3 regions of the Moritella sp. 28 genome follow, and region 2 is predicted to be linked to each of the others. Evidence: predicted binding sites of a transcription regulator. Region 2 holds the regulator's gene; each other region holds the start of a gene.
The links. Region 2 encodes sigma-54, which starts transcription at its own class of promoters, with help from an activator protein. Its sites were predicted from a motif close to GTTGGCACGNNNNTNGNNT; they were not measured.
Positions count from the first base shown of each region.

Region 1 (8,050 bases), 900 kb from region 2:
TATCCTCGTTGTCATATTTTTGACCTACCTTGAGAGGAGCAATTAACATGCCAACAAAAAAAAGACCGTAACTTCAATTGATTACGGCCTTTTTATAACGATTGTTTTTATAAATAGTTATGCAGGGATTTCGATGCCTTGCTCTCGCATTTTCGCTAATTTATAGCGCAATGTACGTGGACTGATACCCAATTTTTCTGAAACGTTTTTACGCACGCCATTACAGCCAATCAAGGTTTCCAAAATAATTTGATACTCTTGTTGACGTAATTCGTTACCTAAAGGCTCGTTGGGTTGATTAATACTGCGCACAGGGATTTCCGATTTAATATGTAGCTGTGGCACTTGAGCAATCGGCGCTATGACTTGAAAATCTGCGGCAGTAAAATCTTCTAAAATAAGATCTGCATCTTTTATTTTCCCATCAACCGCTAAAATCATAGCGCGTTGGATCACGTTGTCCAATTCACGTACATTACCCGGCCAATGATAAATCTGTAACTTCGCCTTCGCGCAGTTAAGTAATTCTAACGTTGGAATATTATTTTGTTTGCAGTGTAATTTTAATAAATGTTCCGCAATCGGTAAAATATCACCTTTACGCTCAGTTAACGGTAGCCAAGCTAATGGGAATACATTTAAGCGATAATATAAATCTTCTCTGAAATCACCATTCGAGACAGCTTGTTTCATATTACGGTTACTGGTAGCAATGACTCGTATATTAAGTTTAATGGTTTTACGGCTACCTAAGCGCTCAACTTCACGCTCTTGCAATACCCGTAATAATTTAACTTGCAACGATAAGTCCATTTCCGAGATCTCATCCAGTAAAATGGTACCGTTTTGTGCTTGCTCAAATTTTCCTGGGCATGCTTGTATCGCGCCAGTAAATGCGCCTTTTTCATAACCAAACAGTGTTGCTTCTAACATATTATCTGGGATAGCCGCACAGTTAATAGCCACAAATGGACCGTCATAACGCAGTGAATTATCATGAATATAACGTGATAGCACTTCTTTACCCGTTCCACTTGGACCTGTCACCATGACCGTTGCATCTGATTTAGCCACTTTACGCGCCAAACTTAATAGTTGCTCTGTTTTCTCATCACCGTAACAAGGTGTGCGCTTAGCTATTTTTTGTGGTGGTACATAACGACCAACCTGATTAATCAATACTTCTGGAGAGAAAGGTTTACCAATGTAGTCAACTGCACCATTACGCATTGCCGTTACCGCATCATCTACTTTGGCATAAGCCGTCATTAACAATACCGGTAAATCGGGGTGTTTTTGTTTAATATTATGCAGTAAAGTTAATCCCGTCATGCCACCCATTTGAATATCACTCACGACCATATCATAGGTTTTTTTACCTAATGCAATCAGTGCACTTTCACCGCTATCAACTTCATCGCACTCATAACCAGCCATTAATAAGGTATCAACTAAGGCTTCACGAAGACCTAAATCATCTTCAACTACAAGAATTTGAGAATGGGACATACTATTATCCACCTATTACCATTGGTTGAGGTTCTGCTACGCGATGTAGCGGTACGATTATACTAAAACGACTTCCTTCACCGACAGTTGAGTTCAACTCTAAACTGCCATGGTGCGCTTTCACCACACTTTGTACAACAGCAAGGCCAAGACCCGTGCCCTGTGATTTGGTGGTAAAGAAAGGTTCTAAGATTTTTGCTTGCATGAGCGTCGAGATCCCGGGACCATCATCAGATACCACAATTGCGACTTTGTCATCACCGGAGCGGACTGCAGAAATAGCGAGGTTAGCCCCTTGACCACAAGCGTGTAATGCATTTTGTATCAAATTGCCAATCGCACTAGAAAGTGCATTACGATTAGCTAGAATTAATAAATCGGGTTCGGGTAGTGTCACTTGCATGTTGCTACCAGTCTGCAACATCATAGCTTCGCTGCCCGCTTGCACTTGAATTAATAAGTTCTGCAGTGAAATCTCTTCAACCACTAAATCTTTGCCGGTACGTGCAAATAGCAGCATGTCATTAACTTGGTTTTCCAAATCATTAAGCCGTTCAATAAGTTTACTTTGAAAACGTTTCTTTGATGCTGGCGGGAGATTCGGGTTGGCTAGATTAGATCCATATAATAATGCCGCTGATAATGGCGTGCGGATCTGGTGTGCTAATGACGCTACCATTCGCCCCAATGACGACAACTGTTTCATATGACTGACACGCTCTTGTAAATGACGTGTATACGTTAAGTCTGTCAACATTATTAACTGACCAGGCTGCGTGCCAAGTGTCGTGATCGAAAGTTGAACTTTACAGCCATTCTTTAATGAAATTTCATGTCCGTCATCTTCTTTAGGGGTAAACGCACGTTGAATGACATCCATCCAACGTGAATCGATCAATGGTTCACCAAGTAATTGCACAGCAACTTTATTGACTTCAATGACCATACCGTTGCCATCAAGAATAACCAACCCTGACGGCAATGCTTCTACTAACTTTTCACTACGATTTTTGTGTGCTCGTAGTTCTGCTAATTCGCCGGGATAAGATTCTTGTACCATGGTAGCACTCCGCTAAAAAATTGACTCGCACCTAACGATGCATTTAGTGTGCCAATAATTAAAGGGGCGTAAACCATTGTATATATAAAGAAAAAAGCCCAACATCACGTTGAGCTTTCTCGTTTGTTTTATCAAGGATAAGTAAATCTATACTTGGTTACATTTATTTAGGCTTCTTTCTGTAATCCATACTTACGCATTTTTTCAACCAATGTCGTTCTACGCATGCCAAGTTGATCTGCAGCTCGGGCGACAACGTGCGCTTGTTGATCAAGGGCTTGTTTAATCATGTCTATTTCGAATTCGGCCAGCATCTCTTTCAGATTAACGCCGCGTTCAGGCAAACTATTTGGCATCGAGAAGAAACCATCTTCTTGTGATTCTTCTTCTATATCGGCAAAAATATCATCATTAAACATTGCAGATATTGCATCACGCTCAGCTAATTCACTCGGTAACTCTGAACTAATGCTCTGACTTTCACCATCATCGTTATAACGGTATTTAGCAGGTAACTCACCAATATCCACAATATTACCAGCCGTCATGATCAGTAAACGTTCGATCAAATTCGATAATTCACGTACATTACCCGGCCATGAATGTTGCATTAACGATTCCATTGCCCGTTGCGTAAATAAGATTGTCGCATCATGCTCTGCTTCGTGTCGGCGTAATAACTCTTGGATCAGTAATGGTATATCATCAGGGCGCTCACGCAATGCAGGGCTTTCAATTGGGAATACATTCAGACGGTAATAAAGATCTTCACGAAATTCGCCATCAAGGATCATTTTCTCTAAATTACGGTGTGTTGCAGCAATAACCCTTACATCAGCTTTAATTGCTTTACTGCCACCCACGCGTTCAAAAACTCGCTCTTGTAAAACACGTAATAATTTCACTTGCATTGGCTGCGGCATATCACCGATTTCATCAAGGAATAAAGTACCACCACTTGCGAGTTCAAAGCGTCCTTTACGTGCTGAAAACGCGCCCGTAAACGCACCTTTTTCATGACCAAATAATTCACTTTCTAATAATTCAGCCGGGATCGCACCACAGTTAACAGGAACAAATGGGCCGTGATTACGTGATGATGCATCATGGATTGAACGGGCAATAACTTCTTTACCCGTACCTGATTCACCGAGAACTAAAACATTAGCACCCTTAGTCGCAACTTGAGTAATCAAATGGCGAACACTTTGAATCGCATCACCACGCCCTACTAACTGTTTAATTAATGCTTTTGAGGCCGAGGTTGATTGACCTAACTTACTCGTAACACATTGGCGATAAGATTGACAACGCCCGAGTAAAAGTGTCAGCTGGTGATAGGAAAAAGGATGTTCGATATGACCGATTAAATTACCTTGCTTTGATGCTGTTTCCTGTGTACCAAACGTCAAAAATGGATTCATTGGGTTAGCATCAAGTAACGCAAATAGTTCCTTTTCTGAATACCTATCTGAAGACACGATAACACTATTTGCAGCAAGATCGATCTTTGCACTAATGTCGATGTGAGAGTCATAACTCTGCCACCCTTCTCCAAGAAAGGACAATATCGTTTCTAAATTTTGTCTCCGTTCAATATTTTCATCAATTACAAAAACTGACTTAGTAGTATCCATATTACTGCCTACGCTAAACTTTACTCAAACTTAAATAAACCACAGTTAACCGACTGTTAAATAGTGTCAAAAACTAACCGACGCCAATTTATTGACATAGCTATAGTACACATTCCTAAATCAAGATGAAACAACGGTAGGGGTTAATTAGAAGTTAGAGTAAAAATAGTCTGTGCTATATCACATTATCTACATATTGATCTGTTTATCATAGATAAACGCGCAGGATTAACAAACCCACGCGCTCAAATTACCTACAATAATAAATGTATTAGTCTTCGTAAGCCCCCTTTTTCAACTCAACGACCTGATAATGTCGGGCATTTAACCCCCAGAATTCAGGTAACGTAGTCGAAACAGCAATCGATGACCATGTACCGACAATTAAACCAATGAACATCGCAACAGAGAATCCATTCAAAGGTTCGCCCCCAAGTAACCACAATGCCGAGACCGTCATTAAGGTTGTTCCAGATGTTACCATTGTGCGCGATAGAGTTGCCCCAATAGCATCATTATTCACATCAGCAATTGCTAAATTAGGCTTAAGAATAAGTAACTCGCGGATACGATCCCCAATAATAATAGAATCATTTAATGAATAACCGATAATCGCCAATATCGCCGCAAATACCGTCAAGTTAAACTCGAGTTGTAATGCAGCAAACACCCCAAGTACAAATAATACATCGTGCAGCAAGGCAAATAATGCACCCGACGCTAAACGCCATTCAAAGCGATAACTTAAATACGCCATGATACACAACATCGAGACTAAGATCGCTAGGCCACCTTGTTCCGCTAACTCTTGTCCAACTTGAGATCCGACAATACTGGTGTTTAGTACTTGAATATTTGTTGATAATGGCGCGAGTACCTCTGTGATATCCGGAATACCCATGCCAGTCGCAGGTTCCGCGTAGCGTAAGATCCATCGACCCATCTCCCCCCCTTCAATAACATTAACATTTTGGTTCAATGCCGATTGTAATAAAGGCGAGATCTCACTCATTGTAATCGTTGGATCCATCTGCACTTCAGTAATAACACCACCAGTGAAGTCAACTCCCCAATTCAGTCCATTAATACTAAGAAATGCTATCGCAACAAGCATAAAAACCACTGATACAGCACTGCTGATATAACGTAATTGACTGTAGTTATTACTATTGTTTTTGTTACTATTGTTTATATTGATAGTCATCATCATTATACCTTCAAGTCATGACGAGTATCACGACCCCATAATTTATTAATTAATGCACGTGATACCAAGATGCCTGTAAACATACTGGTTAAGATACCTAAGCCCAGCGTTAAAGCGAATCCTTGCACGGGTCCCCTGCCAACCGAATACAGTACAACCGCAATAATTAAGGTGGTTATATTGGCATCAAGAATCGTAGCAAATGCACTATCAAAACCACAGTCAATGGCTTGTGCAAAACTACGTCCTTCTCGTAATTTATCTCGAATACGCTCAAACACCAGTACATTTGTATCGACGGCCATACCAACAGTAAGCACTAACCCTGCAATACCCGGTAGCGTTAATACAGCACCAGGGATCAAAGCTAATAAACCAAATAAAATAATAATATTGGCAATGAGCGCGATATTTGCAACCCAGCCTAGACGACGATACCACAGCGCCATAAATACCAAGGTTAAACCCAGCCCGAGCGCTAATGCTGAGAAGCCATTTTGAATATTATCGGCCCCCAGTGAAGGACCTATCGTTCTTTCTTCAACAATAGTCACAGGTGCAGTTAACGACCCTGCACGTAGCAACAATGCAAGCTCTTGTGCATCAGCCATATTGCCAGCACCCGTGATTCTAAATTGACTGCCTAGCTGGGCTTGAATAGTAGCAACACTAATAATGTTGCTGGTCTTTTTAGTGGAACCATCCGCGTTACGACTGTACTCACTGTAAAGCGTTGCCATCGGCTTACCAATATTATGCTTGGTAAAACTCGACATTTTTTTACCACCCGCGTTATCTAACGTAATATTAACTTCTGCAGCCCCTATTTCACCAACACTGGCTCGAGCATCAATAATATGTTCACCACCCAAAATAGCATCACGCGCAATGCGGATTGGAATACCATCGTTATTGTTAACCAGCATGCTGCCACTGCGCACGGTTTCAAGTTCGTGGAATGCTAGGCTCGCGGTTGCACCTATCACATTTTTTGCCGTCGCAGGATCTTGCACACCGGGTAATTCAATACGGATACGATGCTCACCTTGGCGCTGAACCATCGCTTCAGTAATACCTAACTCTGCGATACGACTACGCATAGTTTGCAAGTTTTGCTGCACTGTCAGGTTAATGATGTCGGTCTTTTCAGTTTGCGCAATACCCACCTCTACCAATAACCCCGAACTCTGAGTTACTTTCCATTGCGGATAGTTGTTGTGCATTAATTTCAACAATGTGACTTTTGCTTCATCGGTGGGCAAGTTCAGTTGCAAACTATTATTATGATTAATGCTAATTCGAACACCTCGAAACCCTTCCTCACGAAAATCAGTGCGTAGGTTATCTACCAATTGCTGTGCTCTGATATTGAATACCGGTTCCATATCAACATCTAGCAAGAACTGCACACCACCACGTAGATCTAAACCTAATTTGATTGGCTTCAACCCCATACTCTGTAACCAAGACGGCGCAGCAGAAACGAGTGCTAAAGTAATATCATCATCTGCTGGCAATGTGGCTTCGAGTATCGCCTTAGCACGTGTTTGAGTGCTTAAGTCTGTTAACACTATCGTGGTTTTATCCATGTCTTGATCGATACGTTTTACCGCAATATTACTTCCTTCTAGTGTCTGCTTAAGTACGTGAAGAGCGGGTTGTTGGTCTTGTTTATGGTTAATTTGCAGTGCCGGATCTTCACCATATATAGTAGGGATCGCACTTAATAGCATAATTAAGACAGTACAGATTAAAACCACATACTTCCAACCTGCATAATGGTTAAGTCGTTTACGTTGAACTTTTGAATTTGTTATTTTTGTCATTTGATAGCAGTCCATCAATGCCAAGCTTTACATAAAGACCATTTATATACTGTTTTCTGTATATAAATAGTGCGTTATATAAGTACCGTTTATAAAAATAAAGCGGTGGCATATAGGTGATTAACTCGCTTATAACTCGCTGACAATAGGACCATTAAAAACGCTATTTACAGTACGTTTGCACTATTTGCAATACCATATACGGCGCTATTTATAGAACTCTTTAGGGAATATAAGCAGATAATAAAGGCAACAAAAAAGCAGTGTGATTAATACTTACATTTTTGTCTAAACAAATGTAATAACAGCAGGATACTGACGGTGGGAATATAAAAGATTACTGTCTTTCCAGCCCGATAGTCGAGACTTAGAACACGATATCTGAGTCAACCAATGTTGATAAAAATTAATATTAACCGCATAGCCAATCACAAAAGACGGCGATGGTGGAATAGATAATTCAATCTCTATCTGATAGTCCGGTTCAGGATTATTTAACAGTAATCGACCAGCACTGGTATAACGAGAGGTTTCCGTTAAAGCAAATTCATAAGCATGAATTGGTAATGATACAGAAGGTTGTTCTGATTCAGCGAGATCTTGGTAAGCAATACCCGCTTCATTTGCATTTACAAGTAAAGAGGCTGGTGCTAATAACGGTTTTGATGATATCGCTAATTCTGTGTATGTGTCAGCCTGAGAATTAAAGCCCATAACCATAACAAACAACAGAGTAAAATAGCGCATCAACCGAAGTAGCATAGAAGATAAATAACCATAAAGGATAATTAGATATCATAATCACTCGAGT
Region 1 covers NZ_CP056121.1:1,130,373-1,138,422, reverse strand. The annotation lists gene HWV02_RS05220 (sigma-54 dependent transcriptional regulator) at 118-1,509, opposite strand; gene HWV02_RS05215 (PAS domain-containing sensor histidine kinase) at 1,514-2,569, opposite strand; gene HWV02_RS05210 (sigma-54 dependent transcriptional regulator) at 2,737-4,206, opposite strand; gene secF (protein translocase subunit SecF) at 4,478-5,416, opposite strand; gene secD (protein translocase subunit SecD) at 5,416-7,254, opposite strand; gene HWV02_RS05195 (hypothetical protein) at 7,528-7,986, opposite strand.
Region 1: HWV02_RS05215 (PAS domain-containing sensor histidine kinase) is a predicted target of sigma-54. The motif match lies at 2,607-2,625, and genes of this name have one in related genera.

Region 2 (8,050 bases):
AAGTTAGAAGAATTATTAGAAGAGTTCCATATCACCCATATTCGCGATAGTTTAGGCATGAGCTTATCGGGTGGTGAACGCCGCCGTGTTGAGATTGCCCGCGCGCTTGCGGCAGATCCAAAGTTTATTTTATTAGATGAACCTTTTGCTGGCGTTGATCCAATCTCGGTAGGTGATATTAAAAAAATTATTCAACATCTGCGCGATCGTGGTTTAGGGGTATTAATTACCGACCATAACGTACGTGAGACACTCGATGTATGTGAACACTCTTATATTGTGAGCCATGGACATTTGATCGCATCTGGTACTTCTGAAGAGATTTTATCCAACGAAAAAGTGAAAGAAGTATACCTTGGTGATCAATTCCGACTATAGTTTGATATTGATACGTTACCGCATTTAAGGAAGAGAGAGTAGTCGTTAGATGAAGCCATCATTACAACTTCGTATGAGTCAATCTCTGGCAATGACGCCACAGTTGCAACAAGCGATTCGATTATTACAATTATCGACCTTGGAGTTACAACAAGAGATTCAAGAAGCATTAGACAGTAATCCGCTACTGGAACAAGAAGATCCCAACACAGCTCAAGCAAACGATACAGAAAGTAGTGATGAGCATAATCCAAATAATAACGACACAGTTACCGATGCCAGCCAAATAGAAGTTAGTGATGCGCTCGCCAGTGAAGCCATGCCAGATGAATTGCCTAATGACAGTAATTGGGATGATGTCTATACCCCTCAAATACAGACTCACAGCAGTGCGGGTAGCAGTATTGATGGTTTAGACCAAGTCTATCAAGGTGAGACCAGCGAAGGCTTATACGAGCATCTCATGTGGCAAATGGAATTAACCCCATTTTCTGACACTGATCGTGCTATTGCCGTTGCGATTATTGATGGCATTGATGATCATGGCTACCTTAATCAGACTTGTGAAGACATCCTGTCTAGCGTCAATAACGGTCACCAAGAACTTAGCGACAGTAGTAAAGAAAATAGTGAAGAGCAAGTTGAATTAGACGAAATAGAAGCAGTATTAAAGCGTATTCAACATTTCGATCCCATCGGCGTTGCAGCGCGTTCATTACAAGAATGTTTATTGATCCAACTCCAGCATTTACCTAAAAACACACCTTGGTTAACAGAATGTCAGCAAATAATTCAGTCTCACATGGATTTATTAGGCAATCGCGACTACCGTCAATTAAGCCGTAAGACAAAATTAAAAGAACCACAGCTTAAAGAGATCATGCAATTAATTCAGAGTCTAGAACCCAGACCTGGCAATGTTATCGATCAGACTGAAGGGCTTTATGTAATTCCCGATGTTTTAGTAAAGAAAAAAAATAATCAGTGGGTAGTCGAGTTAAATCCTGACATTGTGCCAAGATTAAAAGTGAACAATGAATATTCAAACTTGTCGACAAGCAATCGTAGTAGCAGCGATGGGCAGTTTATTCGAACGCATGTACAAGAAGCTAAATGGTTTATTAAAAGCTTAGATAGCCGTAATGAAACCTTACTAAAAGTAACTAAAAGTATTGTTCAACGACAAATTGATTTTTTTGAGTATGGCGATGAAGCCATGAAACCTATGGTTTTAAATGATATTGCCGAAGAAGTGGAAATGCACGAGTCAACCATTTCACGAGTAACAACGCAGAAGTTTATGCATACACCACGTGGTATTTTTGAACTTAAGTTTTTCTTTTCAAGCCATGTAAGTACTGACAATGGCGGAGAATGTTCATCAACCGCTATTCGAGCATTAATAAAAAAATTGGTCGCGGCAGAAAATGTCATTAAACCATTAAGTGACAGCAAGATTGCTGATTTACTTGCTGATCAAGGTATCAAAGTGGCTAGACGTACGATTGCAAAATATCGGGAGGCACTAAGTATACCACCGTCTAATCAGCGTAAAAGCCTATTATAAGGCTAATCCAACCTTCATAGGGGAGACATATATGCAAATTAATTTAACCGGTAGACATGTAAACATTACAGACTCACTGAAAGATTATGTTGATAGCAAGTTTTCCAAATTAGAACGGCATTTTGATCATATAAACAATATCCATGTGATTTTAAATGTCGAAAAATTACTTCAAATTGCAGAAGCAAAAATACATTTAAATGGGGGGGAGATCTTTGCCGTGCATGAACACAATGACATGTATGCCGCAATTGATGGCTTACTGGATAAGCTCGATCGCCAAGTGATTAAGCATAAAGAGAAGTTGATTCGTCATTAATTTTAATCTCGCCACAGATAACCTAAAGGAAAACCACTTTTTCCTTTAGGTATTAATGCTTCTGACATAATTAAAACATATCATATCCAAATCAATTGCGGGATAATGAACCCATTATTTTATATCGCTGTGAGGATAAAAGATGAAATTAATAATAGTCAGCGGCCAGTCAGGATCTGGTAAATCAATTGCATTACGCGTGCTTGAAGATCTAGGCTACTATTGCGTAGATAACCTACCAGTAAAATTACTACCACAACTGCTAAAAACCTTAAATGACCAAACCGAAAAAGTGGCAGTGAGTATTGATGTCCGTAACTTACCGACAGAAAAAAAAGAATTAAACGACATAATTACAGAGTTAAGAACGAGCACCGATCTGACTAGTTTATTTCTTGATACTAACCAGTCAGTCCTTATCAAACGTTATAGTGAAACCAGACGCCTTCATCCGTTAACAAAAGATGAGCTATCTCTATCACAAGCGATTGAAATAGAAAAAAAACGATTAAGCCCTTTAGCGTTACTTGCTGATTTAAAAATCGATACTACTGAACTCAATATTCATGAACTCAGTGAACAGATTAAAGAACGTATTTTAGGAAAGAAAAACAACCAACTTGTCTTAGTATTTCAATCATTTGGTTTTAAACATGGCCTACCTATGGATGCCGATTATGTATTTGATGTCCGTTTTCTACCAAACCCCCATTGGATCCCAGAATTAAAACCTTACACAGGTCTTGATGAACCCGTCATTAAATACCTGAGCCAACAGCCTGATGTAATGAGCTTTTCACAACAGATTGAAAACTTACTCACGACTTGGTTGCCAATGTTAGAAAAAAATAACCGCAGTTATGTCACCGTTGCTATCGGTTGTACAGGCGGCCAACATCGCTCGGTATTCATTGCTGAACAATTAGCAAAGAGCTTTAAACTACAAAATCGTGTAGTGCAAACTCGCCATCAAACCTTAGAAAAAAATAAACATAAAACTATCTAGGTACTCATTTGCAATGGCGTTAACGATCTAAACAGTTAATTATTTTACTTTATTGTTAATGCTGATTATAAATACAGATTAAGCTAGAATTACGCAGCACCAGCAAGCAAGGTCTTGCAGAAGAAGAATAATAAGAATGGGGACGACATATGCCAGAAAAGATGGAGCATGACAGCACACACCTACGTTTAAGCGAAGTGAACGAAGCACTTGATAGTGGTATGTTCATTCACGTTAAACGAATGCTCTACCAAACGCCCCCTTGTGATATTGCGTTATTACTGGAATCATCGCCACCAGCAGGCCGTAAAGTACTGTGGCGTTTAACCGACTCTGAAATGCAAGGTGAAATCCTTGACGAACTTAATGAAGATGCCAAAACCAGTATTCTCAAACTGATGGATACGGAGTCCCTTGTCGCTGCGACAGAGGGGCTCGATACTGATGATTTAGCCAATATTCTCCGTAGCCTACCAGACAGTATCTATCAAGAAGTTATCACCCAAATGGATACCCAAGATCGTCAACGTTTAGAAACAGCGATGGCGTATCCAGAAGACACTGCTGGCAGTATCATGGACACAGATACCATTACTTTAAGACCAGATGTGACTGTCGATGTGATCTTACGTTATATCCGTTTACGCGGTGAATTACCCGATGCCACAGATACTTTATACGTGGTTGATAAAGATGATCGCTTAATTGGCGATGTGCCCTTAGCCATGTTATTAACAACAGATCCAAACAGTGTGATTAGCACTATTATGGATCGCGAAGCAGAAACCTTACCTGCACATATGGATACCTCAGAGGTTGCCAAGCTGTTTGAACGTCATGACTGGATCTCTGCGCCAGTACTTGATGACTCAGGTAAACTACTCGGACGTATTACCATCGATGACGTGGTTGATATTATTCGTGAAAATGCCGAGCATGACATGATGGGTATGGCCGGTATGGATGACGATGAAGATACCTTCGCGCCAGTAATACAAAGTACCAAACGTCGAACACTCTGGCTTGGGGTTAATTTAATTGCCGCACTGACTGCTGCATCCGTCTCTAACATGTTTGAAGCGACCTTAGAACAACTCGCTACACTTGCTATTTTAATGACCATTGTGCCAAGCATGGGCGGTATTGCCGGTAATCAAACCCTCGCATTGGTTATTCGTGGTATGGCGGTTGGTCATATTAATGACGACAATAGCCGTTGGTTAATTGGTAAAGAAGCCATGGTTGGCGCACTGAACGGGGCTATCTGGGCAATATCTATTGCAATCATAGTATCATTATGGAAAGGCGATCCATCTCTGGGGCTGATCATTGGTGGCGCGATGTTTATCAACATGGCGATGGGGGGGCTTGCAGGCGTGGTCATTCCACTGGCAATGAAGAAATATAATATCGATCCTGCCTTAGCTGGCGGCATGGCACTCACCACCGTTACCGATGTCGTCGGTCTATTTGCCTTCTTAGGCATGGCAACACTAGTCTACGGTTAACCTTTATAACGAAAGCAGAGTTCAGAAAGTAAAGTTAATAGCCTATAACGTAAAAAGCCTGTGTCATCATGACACAGGCTTTCTCACTTAAACCTAGGGGATATTAGTTACCTGCAATCTGCATTGATTCTAATAGTGTAGAGCCCATTAGAATACTGCTACGAACATCGATATCGTTACCGACTGCAACAATATTTTTGAACATATCCGTTAAATTACCTGCGATCGTGATCTCGTGTACTGGATACTGCAGCTCACCATTCTCAACCCAGAAACCTGAGGCGCCACGGCTATAATCACCCGTTACAATATTCACACCTTGCCCCATCAGTTCAGTCACCAACAAACCAGTGCCCATTTGACGACACAGTTGACCTAATGTTTCGCCTTTACCTGTGACATTCCAGTTATGGATACCACCAGCATGGCCAGTTGTTTGCATACCCAATTTACGACCGCTGTAGCTGGTTAATAGGTAGCTCTTTAAAATACCTTGTTCTACAACATTTAAATCTTTAGTGCGCACACCTTCAGCATCATACATAGATGATGCTAAACCACCTTTAATATGCGGACGTTCTTGGATGTTTAACCAGTCAGGGAAAATTTGTTCGCCTAACTTATCTAATAAGAATGATGACTTACGATATAAGCTACCACCACTAATACCCATTACCAGCTGACCCATTAAGCTACTTGCAACATCATGATGAAAAATAACTGGTACATTACAGGTATCGATTTTACGCGCGCCTAAACGGTCCACAGTACGATTAACCGCTTCGATAGCAACTTGCTCTGGTGTCCACAATTTACTTGCGTCACGCGCCATTGAATAGCCGTAATCACGTTCCATTGCGCCGTCTTGCTCTGCAATCAATACCGAACTCATGCTATGACGGGTACTTGCATAGCCATTCACGAGACCATGACTGTTCCCATAAACTTTAATGCTGCTATGGCTGGTAAACGCACCTTCACTGTTCACAATACGAGAATCTTGCGCCAAGGCTAAGCGCTCGGTGAGACAAGCTTGTTCAATAGCATACTCAGGTTCAATTTCAATTGGGTGACATAAATCTAGGTCTTCTGGTTCAAACGCCATCAGGTCACGATCAGCAAGACCAGCAAATTCATCTTCTGCAGTATGTAACGCGATATCTAACGCCGCAGCAACGGTGCTTTGAATTGCCGCTTCACTTAAATCAGAGGTTGATGCATTCCCTTTACGTTGACCGCGGTATACACAGATACCTAATGCGCCGTCATGGTTGAATTCAACATTTTCAACTTCGCCCATGCGTGTACTCACAGACAAACCAGTTTGTCGTGAAATAGCTACTTCAGCATCTGTCGCGCCTGCCTTTTTCGCGATATCGAGTGCTTGAGTAACGGCTAATTCCAATTTATTTTGTTCTAATGTAATTTGCTGTTTTAAGTTCATGGGCTCGTTTCAATAAGTTATACTGGATTAAGCATACCATGTTGCGATAAAAATTCCTGCTGCAACTGCGCAATTAGCAATAAACTGATACAATTAACATATCAATCGTTTTGAAAAAGAATATTATGAGCGTAAAAGAACGGAATATTACCAGCGAAAAGTCTTACCGACGTGCTGAAGACGACGAGCTATATCAAAGTCGTGCAGAAAACAAAATTGAAATTGCCGAGACGCTTAAACTCGCTGGCGCGATCTCTTTACTAAGTAAAGCAGAGATTGCTAAGATGGGTTTCTCTGAACACTTACTTGCTGCAATTGTGACAGCGAGAAAAATCGCAGTACGTACAGATGCTTACAGCAGACATCTATCGTACATGTGCAAAATTATGCGTAGCGATGGCCTCGAGCCGATCCAAATGGCATACGATAAGATCACCAATAAACACAACCAAGCAACCGTTGAATTAACAAAACTAGAGATAGTACGTGATGAGTTAATTGCCGGTGGTGATGCTGCGATCACGGTGTTAATGGAAAAATATCCAAACGCTGATCGTCAAAAATTACGTCAACTGGTTCGCCAAGTGAATAAAGAACTTAAAGCGGAAAAGCCGCTGAAAGCAGCTAAACCAAGCAAAGAAATCTTTAAACACCTACGCGAGATAGCGGGTCTATAATATTAATTAGCTATTTCGGTAGTATTAATGTTTAACCGATACAAACAATAAAGCCCTAACAAGTCATTTATACACTTGCTAGGGCTTTATTTTGATCAACTGTATACCACAAATAGCAAATTAGCTACCAGTGCCACCCACCGTCATACTATCTAGTTTCAGTGTAGGCTGACCGACCCCCACAGGGACACTCTGGCCTTCTTTACCACAAATACCCACACCCTTATCTAATGCTAGGTCGTTACCGACCATTGAGATGTGCTGCATTGCTTCATGACCATTACCGATCAAGGTTGCACCTTTAATTGGCGTAGTTATTTTCCCATTCTCAATTAAGTACGCTTCAGATGCGGAGAATACAAATTTACCCGAGGTAATATCAACTTGACCACCACCAAAGTTAGGCGCATAAATGCCCTTCTCAACCGTACTAATGATCTCTTCTGGTGTACTCTCACCAGGTAACATATACGTATTCGTCATACGCGGCATAGGTAAATGTGCGAATGATTCACGACGGCCGTTACCCGTAGACTCCACCCCCATCAAACGGGCGTTAAGCTTATCTTGCATGTAACCTTTCAAAATACCATTTTCAATCAACATAGTATTTTTTGTCACAGTACCTTCATCATCGATGTTCAATGAACCACGGCGATTAGCTAGCGTGCCATTATCAACAATTGTGCACAGTGAAGATGCTACTTTCTCGCCAATTTTACCCGCATAAGCAGACGTACCTTTACGGTTAAAATCACCTTCTAGACCATGACCTACAGCTTCGTGTAGTAATACACCCGGCCAACCCGCACCAAGAACAACAGGCATTGCACCAGCAGGGGCATCAATCGCATCAATATTAACTAATGCTTGGCGCACTGCATCTTTGGCATAGCTGAATGCACGTTGTACACCATCCACATCATCTAAGAAATAATCAAAACCATAACGGCCACCGCCACCCGCGCCACCACGTTCACGTTTGCCATTTTTCTCAATCAACACAGAACAGTTCATGCGTACTAATGGTCGAATATCTGCTGCAAGAGTGCCATCAGTTGCAGCGACCAGGATCTCTTCGTATACTGCCGACAAGCTCACACTTACTTGTGTAACATGTGGATCTAGTGAGCGTGCGTACACATCCACTT
Region 2 covers NZ_CP056121.1:228,769-236,818, reverse strand. The annotation lists gene lptB (LPS export ABC transporter ATP-binding protein) at 1-378, shown strand, start outside; gene HWV02_RS01090 (RNA polymerase factor sigma-54) at 428-1,945, shown strand; gene hpf (ribosome hibernation promoting factor) at 1,977-2,264, shown strand; gene rapZ (RNase adapter RapZ) at 2,407-3,270, shown strand; gene mgtE (magnesium transporter) at 3,420-4,778, shown strand; gene pmbA (metalloprotease PmbA) at 4,882-6,222, opposite strand; gene yjgA (ribosome biogenesis factor YjgA) at 6,348-6,899, shown strand; gene tldD (metalloprotease TldD) at 7,020-8,050, opposite strand, start outside.

Region 3 (8,050 bases), 1.1 Mb from region 2:
AGCGAATGGTTTGGCATTAAAACCAAAACGTGCGCTTAAAGCGGGTGAACAGTATACCGTTACTTATAAAATAGGATTGATTAATGAAGCAGAGGATAATCAAAAATTAACCGTAGAAAGAACGATGCAAAACCCGCTGATATTCACTACTCGCCTAGCAAAAAACGTGGCTGAGTTTGCATTGGATACTAACGGGTTTTATCCCACGAATGACTTACCGTTTACGACGTTCACGGCATTACGTCTACGTATGACCAACGAAATTGATGTCAAAACCTTGGTATTAGGTGAGACATTTAAATTTCAAAAAATAGGTACGACAGAGCAAGTCGAAGGTGATTTGATTGCCAAAGGTCGTTATCTAACATTTGATCCCGAAATCGATCTGGATGTTGGTGCTACCTATCAACTTATCGTCAGTAACGGCGTTAAGGACAGCCTAGGTAATAGTTTTGTAGGCCTAGAAAAAAAATTTACGGTATTAGATCCAGGTAAACGCTCATTTAAAACAATGAATGTTACCCTAAATACGAATGAGCAAGCTTCTCCTTATTCTGGAGAGCTCACCAATGGGGTAACGATTAAATCAATACTGATTGGTAATAATGATACAACATATATTAATTCTGACTTGGTTACTGAATTCGCGAGCTTGCTTAATTTTGGTCGTTCGACTCCCCTTGTTATCCGCAAAGGTTCTATTTTAAATAGTTCGAACCTGAGCGTTAAAGTAGGGGGGACATTTTCAGCAGGTTACGATACAGGTAATATTCGCATGACTACTATTTCTGATGCGACGGGTTATTTAATTAATAATACCAGTTCAGATCATAAATACGCACCAAAGCAATTACACCTGTTTATGGATGTCGCAATGACAGCTGATGGTTATACTGAAAATGGTAAGATAAATGGTAGGGCGAATGGTGGTTTCAGTCAGAATATTATGCATCTTGAATTTATAGGGACGGTTAGAACTGAAGGGCCAAGGATGATCATTGATGCTATCAGTGAAATTGACTTGAAAATTTTAGGTGTTGATGATGCACATGCGAAACTATCATTTCATATGGAGTCATATACTAAAGCAGAAGCGGAAGCGCTAGCACTTACTGCCGACACTCTCTTACCTGTATTCCATTCTGCTTACCCTAACAGGAACACTGCGCACTTTAGCTTAGGTGACAATATAATCATTACCTATAACAAACCGCTAGATGTCGCATCATTACAAAATCTTATTCTTAAAGATGAAAATGGTATGGCTGTGGAAACATATATTTCGCAGGACGGTGCTTCCATTATTATTGCCCCGGTAGATAACTTAATCCCATTAACGGCTTATACGGTCTCTGGTGAAGTTAAAGATCTTACGGGTAATCGTACCCATGTAATGCAAACTTTTAAGACTCCAAATAAAGAACAAGGTACAGAGTTTGAAGTGAATGGTAAGCTTGTAGCTCGCTATACTGCCCCAACCGTTGAAGGCATGGTGCCAGGCTATTCATGCGCCTTTGAAGACACTGACTTAGGGCTGGATATTGCGGGTCGTTGTGCTGGTGGTCTAAAGGTGGAGGTAGAGGATAAATCGGGTAAAAAGAGAGGACCTGACCAAAAGTTAAATATCTTTAATTTACAAGAGGATCGCGATATTTTTGTCGTGTTCAGTCAGCAGATGGATAAAGCCAGTATACGTTTAGGTGAAACGTGTGATACAGGTTCGTTCCGTGTCGAAATTGTTGAACCTAACGGTTCTGGTAACTGTATCGGAACGGTTCCTGGTGTGCTCAATTATGAGAATAAAATCTTAACCTTTTCTCCTGATGAGAACTGGCACGATCAAGGTTTAAACGTATATCGTTATTCTTTAATTTCTGCGGAAGGTGAAACTAAAGGTAGCGTTGATTGCTCTACAGGTGAGGTACTATGTAGCGCACAAGGTTACCCTTTACAAACAACCTTGCTTAAGTCTGATAGTAATGAGAGTCGTGGTGGCCCTGATATGTTAATGCCATTTCGTGCAGCACCCGCTGACAACTTAGTGTTTAATCCATTAATGATGCCAACAACCGATACCAACCGTGATTATCGTTGGGATCCTGTGAAAGAAGAGGTGCAGAATGGTAATTTAGCCCAGTTATCTATACTAGAAGTAAAGGGCCTTTTGAAGCGAGGTACGGTTGGTTGTGAGTTAGATAAAATCTGTAGTGACGATTATGCTAAAACGTATATGAGTGGTTTTATGCCGACGGAAGTCGGGGAGTATGATGCAGAAAATAACCGAATACCGGTTAAGGTCCATAGTGCGCAACTGATATCTTCAAGCGTAGACGTTACGGTTGAAACTGGTATTTTTTCTATGGTCATGACAGTTCCAACCGGAACAATGATTATGCGTACTAAGTACCCAGTGATAAATGGTAAAACAGAAGTGCCAACGGGCTATATTATTTGGAATGAAAAAGAGAATAGGCTTAATTTTAAAGTTGATTTAGATATATATATGGATAATCCATTCATGAAGATAATTTTTGGTACTCATAATCTTCATAGTTATCCTGTTACTCTTAATTTACAAGGGCCCCTAACATTTTTAGAGGATGGTCGTATGAATATTGAATTAAAGAACTTAAATCAAATTGAGCTCGATGTTGAAATGTACATATTGGGGAATATTGGCAATATGAAACTCGCTATTGAACCTGGTAGTATGGCGTTACAGCAGGTTTCACAACCAATGAAATAACGCTTAACTATGTTCATGGCTCCACCTAAACTGTTACGGGACTATAGGTGGAGCTTTGATAGCTGAGGTTGTGGTATTTAGGTCTACTTTGTATTTAAATTTAAGGCTAATTGGCACTCCAGACTTGTTGACCTGTCCGGCTGAAGTTATAACCACCGAGTTGATCTCCCTTAGCTTGGATCTTCATATCAGATAACGACTGTAGTAATTGCTGCTGCAAGGTACGGAAATAGATATTTTTGGGGATCACCAGTTCAAAAGCTTCGGTACTTAGCGGAATAAAACCTAAACCAAATTCGCCTGCAGTGCTTTGACTCGCGCAGCCCACATCCGCTTCTCCACGGGCAATGCAAGACGCTAGCTCTCGTTCACTGTGACAAGTTTCCGCTGCGGTAAGCATATCGACAGTGTAAGCATGATTATGCAACCATTCACCTAAGGCGCGCATACTGCCAGCCCCTTCTTGACGTAGTGCCCAGCGCCAACGTGAAGTTAGTAATTCTTGTAAATTTAATGAGCGAGAGTTCACTAAATCGGCTAGTTCTTTGTTAACCACTAAGCCTTGTTGACGCTCAAAGGCGTGGATCAGTACCCAGTTTTTATGCCCTGGATATTGCTGTAATAATGCAGGGTGACGTAAGCTTGCTTCTTCTGCATGTCCCCAGTGTATCGCACAAATATCCACATGGCCTTTACTGAGCATGGCTAAACCTTGGCGAGTGCCTGTTGAGGTATAACCAACCAGTGCGGTACTGCCAAGCTTTTGTGCCATCTTCCCCACGACCAGTTGCAAGAGTGGATCATCAGAACCTGCGATGAGTAAGCGGTCATTCAGTACGCCGTTATGACAAGACTCCAGTAGCCATTTATCCAACATTGCTTTGGGAAATAACCATTTACCCGTTACTTTCGTTGCAGGCAAATGGCCATCGTTAGCCAGTGTGTAGACCTTTTTTTCATTCAGGTCTAAATACTCAGCGACTTGCTTTACATTCATAAAAGCAGGGAAGTGTTCGCTCATGCACTTTTACCGATTAGTGTTGATGAGTGTTCTTGTGATGCTGTTTGTGCAAGCGCTTCTGCGTCAGGGCCTTTGACATCTAAAATTAGGTTTGCCATACCGTTATATACTTGAAAACGATTACCTTTGGCGCGAGCAACCATGGTAATACCCAGTTTTTTTGCTAAGTCGTAACCCATTTGTGTAGCACCGGATCGAGATAATAATACCGGGATCCCCATTTGCGCTACTTTAATCACCATCTCAGACGTGAGGCGGCCTGTAGTATAAAAGATCTTATCTTCACCTGTTTGACCTTTTAACCACATCTCCCCAGCCAAGGTATCAACTGCATTGTGACGGCCTACATCTTCGACAAACGATAAAATAGTGGTGTCTTTACACACTGCACAGCCATGTACTGCACCGGCCGCTTTATAAGTTGCGTTGTGGTGAGTTAATGCTTCTAACAAACCATAGAGTTTTGATTGACGTAATCTAGGTTGTGGCAGTGTGATACCTTCTAGTTTTTTCATTACATTGCCAAACATGGTGCCTTGACCACAGCCTGAAGTAACGGTTTTTTTCGATAACTTATCTTCTAAACCATCAGTATTTTCACGGGTGATCACGGCTGCAGAATTTGTATCCCAATCAATAATTACTGATTCAATCGCGGCAATGTCTTCAATGAAACCTTGGTTTTTTAAATATCCAAGCACGAGGTCGGCAGGTCGGGCTCCGAGCGTCATCACTGTTACGATTTCTACCCAGTTTAAGTAAATCGTTAACGGATGTTCACACGCGATCTCTTTGGTCATGGTATCGCCATATTCATCCATGATGTCGACGGTCATAGTGTGCTCAACTGAAGAGTTGGTTTTAATTATTTTTGGTAATTGCGGCATCGGAAGTCCTGCTGGTTTATATATCTATCAAGAGGTAAGCAAAGTTCATTCCAACTTATACCCTGCACCTTGAAGTAACTTGGGTATCACCATTTTATTTGTCACTTATCTTGAACTTGGTCTAAATTTTGCTGAGTAGGGTGCGTTATATAAGAAATTAAAAAATACTAAATAATTATAAAAATAGAATAAAGGAGCATGTGTGCAACAAATTGATGAACATAAGCGCTTAGAAAAAGACGAATCAAGTTGGCCAATCAGGTTTCGTCTTTGCTCTGAAGAAAAGCAAATTGGACGCTGGACGACGCTGTCTTGGTCTATTGATAATGTCGAATTATATGATCACAACCACACGCAAGACGATGCTAGCACTGGCACCTGTTATGAGCGTGTATTAACGTTATACCGCGATGAACGAACTGATTATCGTTTTAACCTCAGTTCACAAGACCCGCATTTGTTTATTGTTTGTGAAGAAAATAATGAGCAGCTATCGCCGTTACTTATCACTGTCGCGCAAAGTGTCGCAAGCAGTTACATGGATGGCGATTATCAAGTGTTACATATTCAAATGCCCTTACCAGTTCAGGCTTGGATGGAAGCATTCATTGGGCGTCATGGCGAACTGATTGAATTTAAAAAGAAACGTTATAAAGATAAAAAAGGACGTTCAAGTGGCAACTAACTTTTTTCAACGTTGGTCTAGCCGCTCTCTGACGGCTAAAGACAAAGCTTCAACAACGTTATCGGAAACGAATGAAGCCGTTGAAGAATTAACTGAATCTAAGCAATTTTCTGAGCCAGTTTATGATGCTAACGCAGAAATTAATCAAGCCGTTACGCTAGATAAAGTGACGAATGATGCGGTAGATAAGCAGAGCGATATTGCAGACAAGAGCAGTGATGACGTATTAACAATTGCAGATGCAGATAGTGTGACATTTGACAGCGGCGTCGTTTCATTTCTAAAGCAGGGGGTTGATAAATCAGTAAAAAAAGCGGCGCTCGCTAAATTGTTTCATTCAGATGAATTCAACTATATCAGTGATATGGACGATCATACTGAAGACTTTTCTAATATCCCTAAACTCGACGATAGTATCGCAAAACAGTTACGTGGTTGGGTTAAGACAGTATTAGAAGAACCTGAGCAAGTAGAAGAACCTGAGCAAGTAGAAGACCTCAGTATTGAACGAACAGAAGAAGCAGAAATGTCAGCTGTTGAAGATGAAACAGTTGAACCCGTCACGGAAGATTTCAAATTATCGCAAGGCTGCGATGAGCCACATCACAAAATTATTCAGCAAGGTGAGACATAAAGGGACTAATAACCCTTATTTTAATCGGGACAATTTGATACAGGCGTGATCATTTGTAGCGACAAAATGTCTCAGTTGGAAGTACATCAACTGTCCTTATCTGACTTTAGTTCTTTATAGGTCATTTTTTTCCGTTAAAAGTTGGTTCGGTTATTGCTCTATTAGCTACAGCATAAAGTACGGTAAAAACCGTACGGCAGAAAGAGCTTCGGGCACTAAACTCGCAGTTTAATCGGCACCAATTTTTGCGGTGACGAGTATACAGGAATAGCAATGTTAAAAAGTATTCTAGAAACATTTACAGATAGCAATGGTCAAGCACGCTTAAGTGCAATCGCTGGTACGGTTGAATTATCGAATTTGATCCCGCCAACGGTCTCTTACGAGAGCCGAGGGAATCTATTGATCATTGGTCCGCACGATACTATTACTACACTGGCCCCGCAATTTTCAACACTTAATTCAGTGACACTCCTTGCGACTTCGCAGGCAGCTGAAAACACGGCGAAAACAAGTAATGACATTAAGGTATTTTTTAGTAATGACGTAACAATAAAAGGTTACTTAGGCGCATTCGAAGTGAATTGCCGCGTAGCTGGTACATTACTTGATACCTATGTCAATCTAGCGGAAGTAACTATCGGTGGTGATAGCTTTGATTTAGTGGTTGATATGAGTGCCGAGAGCATTATCAACACCGAGATCCCTGCACCTGGTTATTACCCTGTCGGCAGTGGTAAAGCGGCGATTGCAGATGTGATTGAAACCTTACCTGACATGCTTGGTACGTTTGATAAGCCTAAGTATTTCCGTTTAAATAATGACATTTGTGCACATTCATCCCGTGGTGTGAGCGGCTGTACACGTTGTGTTGATGCGTGTCCAGCGGGTGCGTTATCAAGTAATGGCCATGCGATCGAGATTAACCCGTTCTTATGTCAGGGGGTTGGTACTTGTGCAACGGCTTGTCCGACAGAAGCGATCACGTATGCATTACCAGATCCAGAGAAAACCCAGAACTTCATTTATCGTTTGTTAAACAGTTATCAAATGGCGGGAGGTGTAAAGCCGACGATCTTATTCTTTGGTAACCGTGATGAAGAAAACGTTGCAGCGAAATTACCGTCATTACCATCGAATGTGATCCCGATTGCACTGGAAGAGTTAGCAACTGTGGGTGTCGATACATGGTTTAGCGCGCTGATTTATGGTGCGCATCAAGTACTGTTAGCAACGAATATTGCTTACATGCCTGCGACAATTGATCGCGTTTTAAAAGATGAGTTAGCCATCGCGAATAACTTCTTAACTGAACTTGGTTTTGAAGCAGATCGCATTTGCTTGTTTGAACTTAGCTCCGCGGCTGAATTTGTGGCGTTCCCTGCATCTTTGTTGCCTGTGGTAGATAACAAGATCGCAGTGATGGATAGCGGTGTATTAGCCGAGCAATTATCAGGGACTAAGCGTGAGAAATTGTTTAGTGCATTAGATAGATTGCATGCGCAAAGCACAGTTAGACCAACATTGTCTAGCGTACCTGAAAATGCACCTTACGGTAGTGTTGAATGTAAAACAGATGATTGCACGCTATGTATGGGGTGTGTGGCTGTATGCCCAACCCGTGCATTACATGCTGTTGGCGGACGCCCCGGTTTGCAGTTCAAAGAGCAAGATTGCGTGCAATGTGGCTTATGTGAAAAAGCTTGCCCAGAGCAAGTGATTAGTCTTAAACCGGGTGTTAACTGGGATGCTGAAAGCCGCCAAAACACCGTGATGATCCATGAAGAAGAGCCTGCTTGCTGTTTAAGTTGCGGTAAAGCATTTGCGCCAGCATCGATGATTCAAATGCTGACCGAGAAATTACAAGGTCATTCACAATTTCAGGGTGATGCTATTCGCCGTTTATCTATGTGTGAAGACTGTCGTGTACGCGATATTTTTTCTGACATGGCTGATGATCCAACAAGTCAGTTGCGAGTGTAAAACGAAATGATGGAAACACAAAACATGTCACAGCCAGTTGCTGAAGAAATAAGATTACGTATCGATATCTATAGTTTACTTGCTCATCTATTAC
Region 3 covers NZ_CP056121.1:4,270,381-4,278,430, reverse strand. The annotation lists gene HWV02_RS18890 (Ig-like domain-containing protein) at 1-2,746, shown strand, start outside; gene HWV02_RS18885 (helix-turn-helix transcriptional regulator) at 2,853-3,767, opposite strand; gene HWV02_RS18880 (formate dehydrogenase accessory sulfurtransferase FdhD) at 3,764-4,654, opposite strand; gene HWV02_RS18875 (DUF3305 domain-containing protein) at 4,857-5,339, shown strand; gene HWV02_RS18870 (DUF3306 domain-containing protein) at 5,329-5,973, shown strand; gene HWV02_RS18865 (4Fe-4S dicluster domain-containing protein) at 6,247-7,956, shown strand; gene HWV02_RS18860 (molecular chaperone) at 7,981-8,050, shown strand, end outside.
Region 3: HWV02_RS18865 (4Fe-4S dicluster domain-containing protein) is a predicted target of sigma-54. The motif match lies at 6,114-6,132, and genes of this name have one in related genera.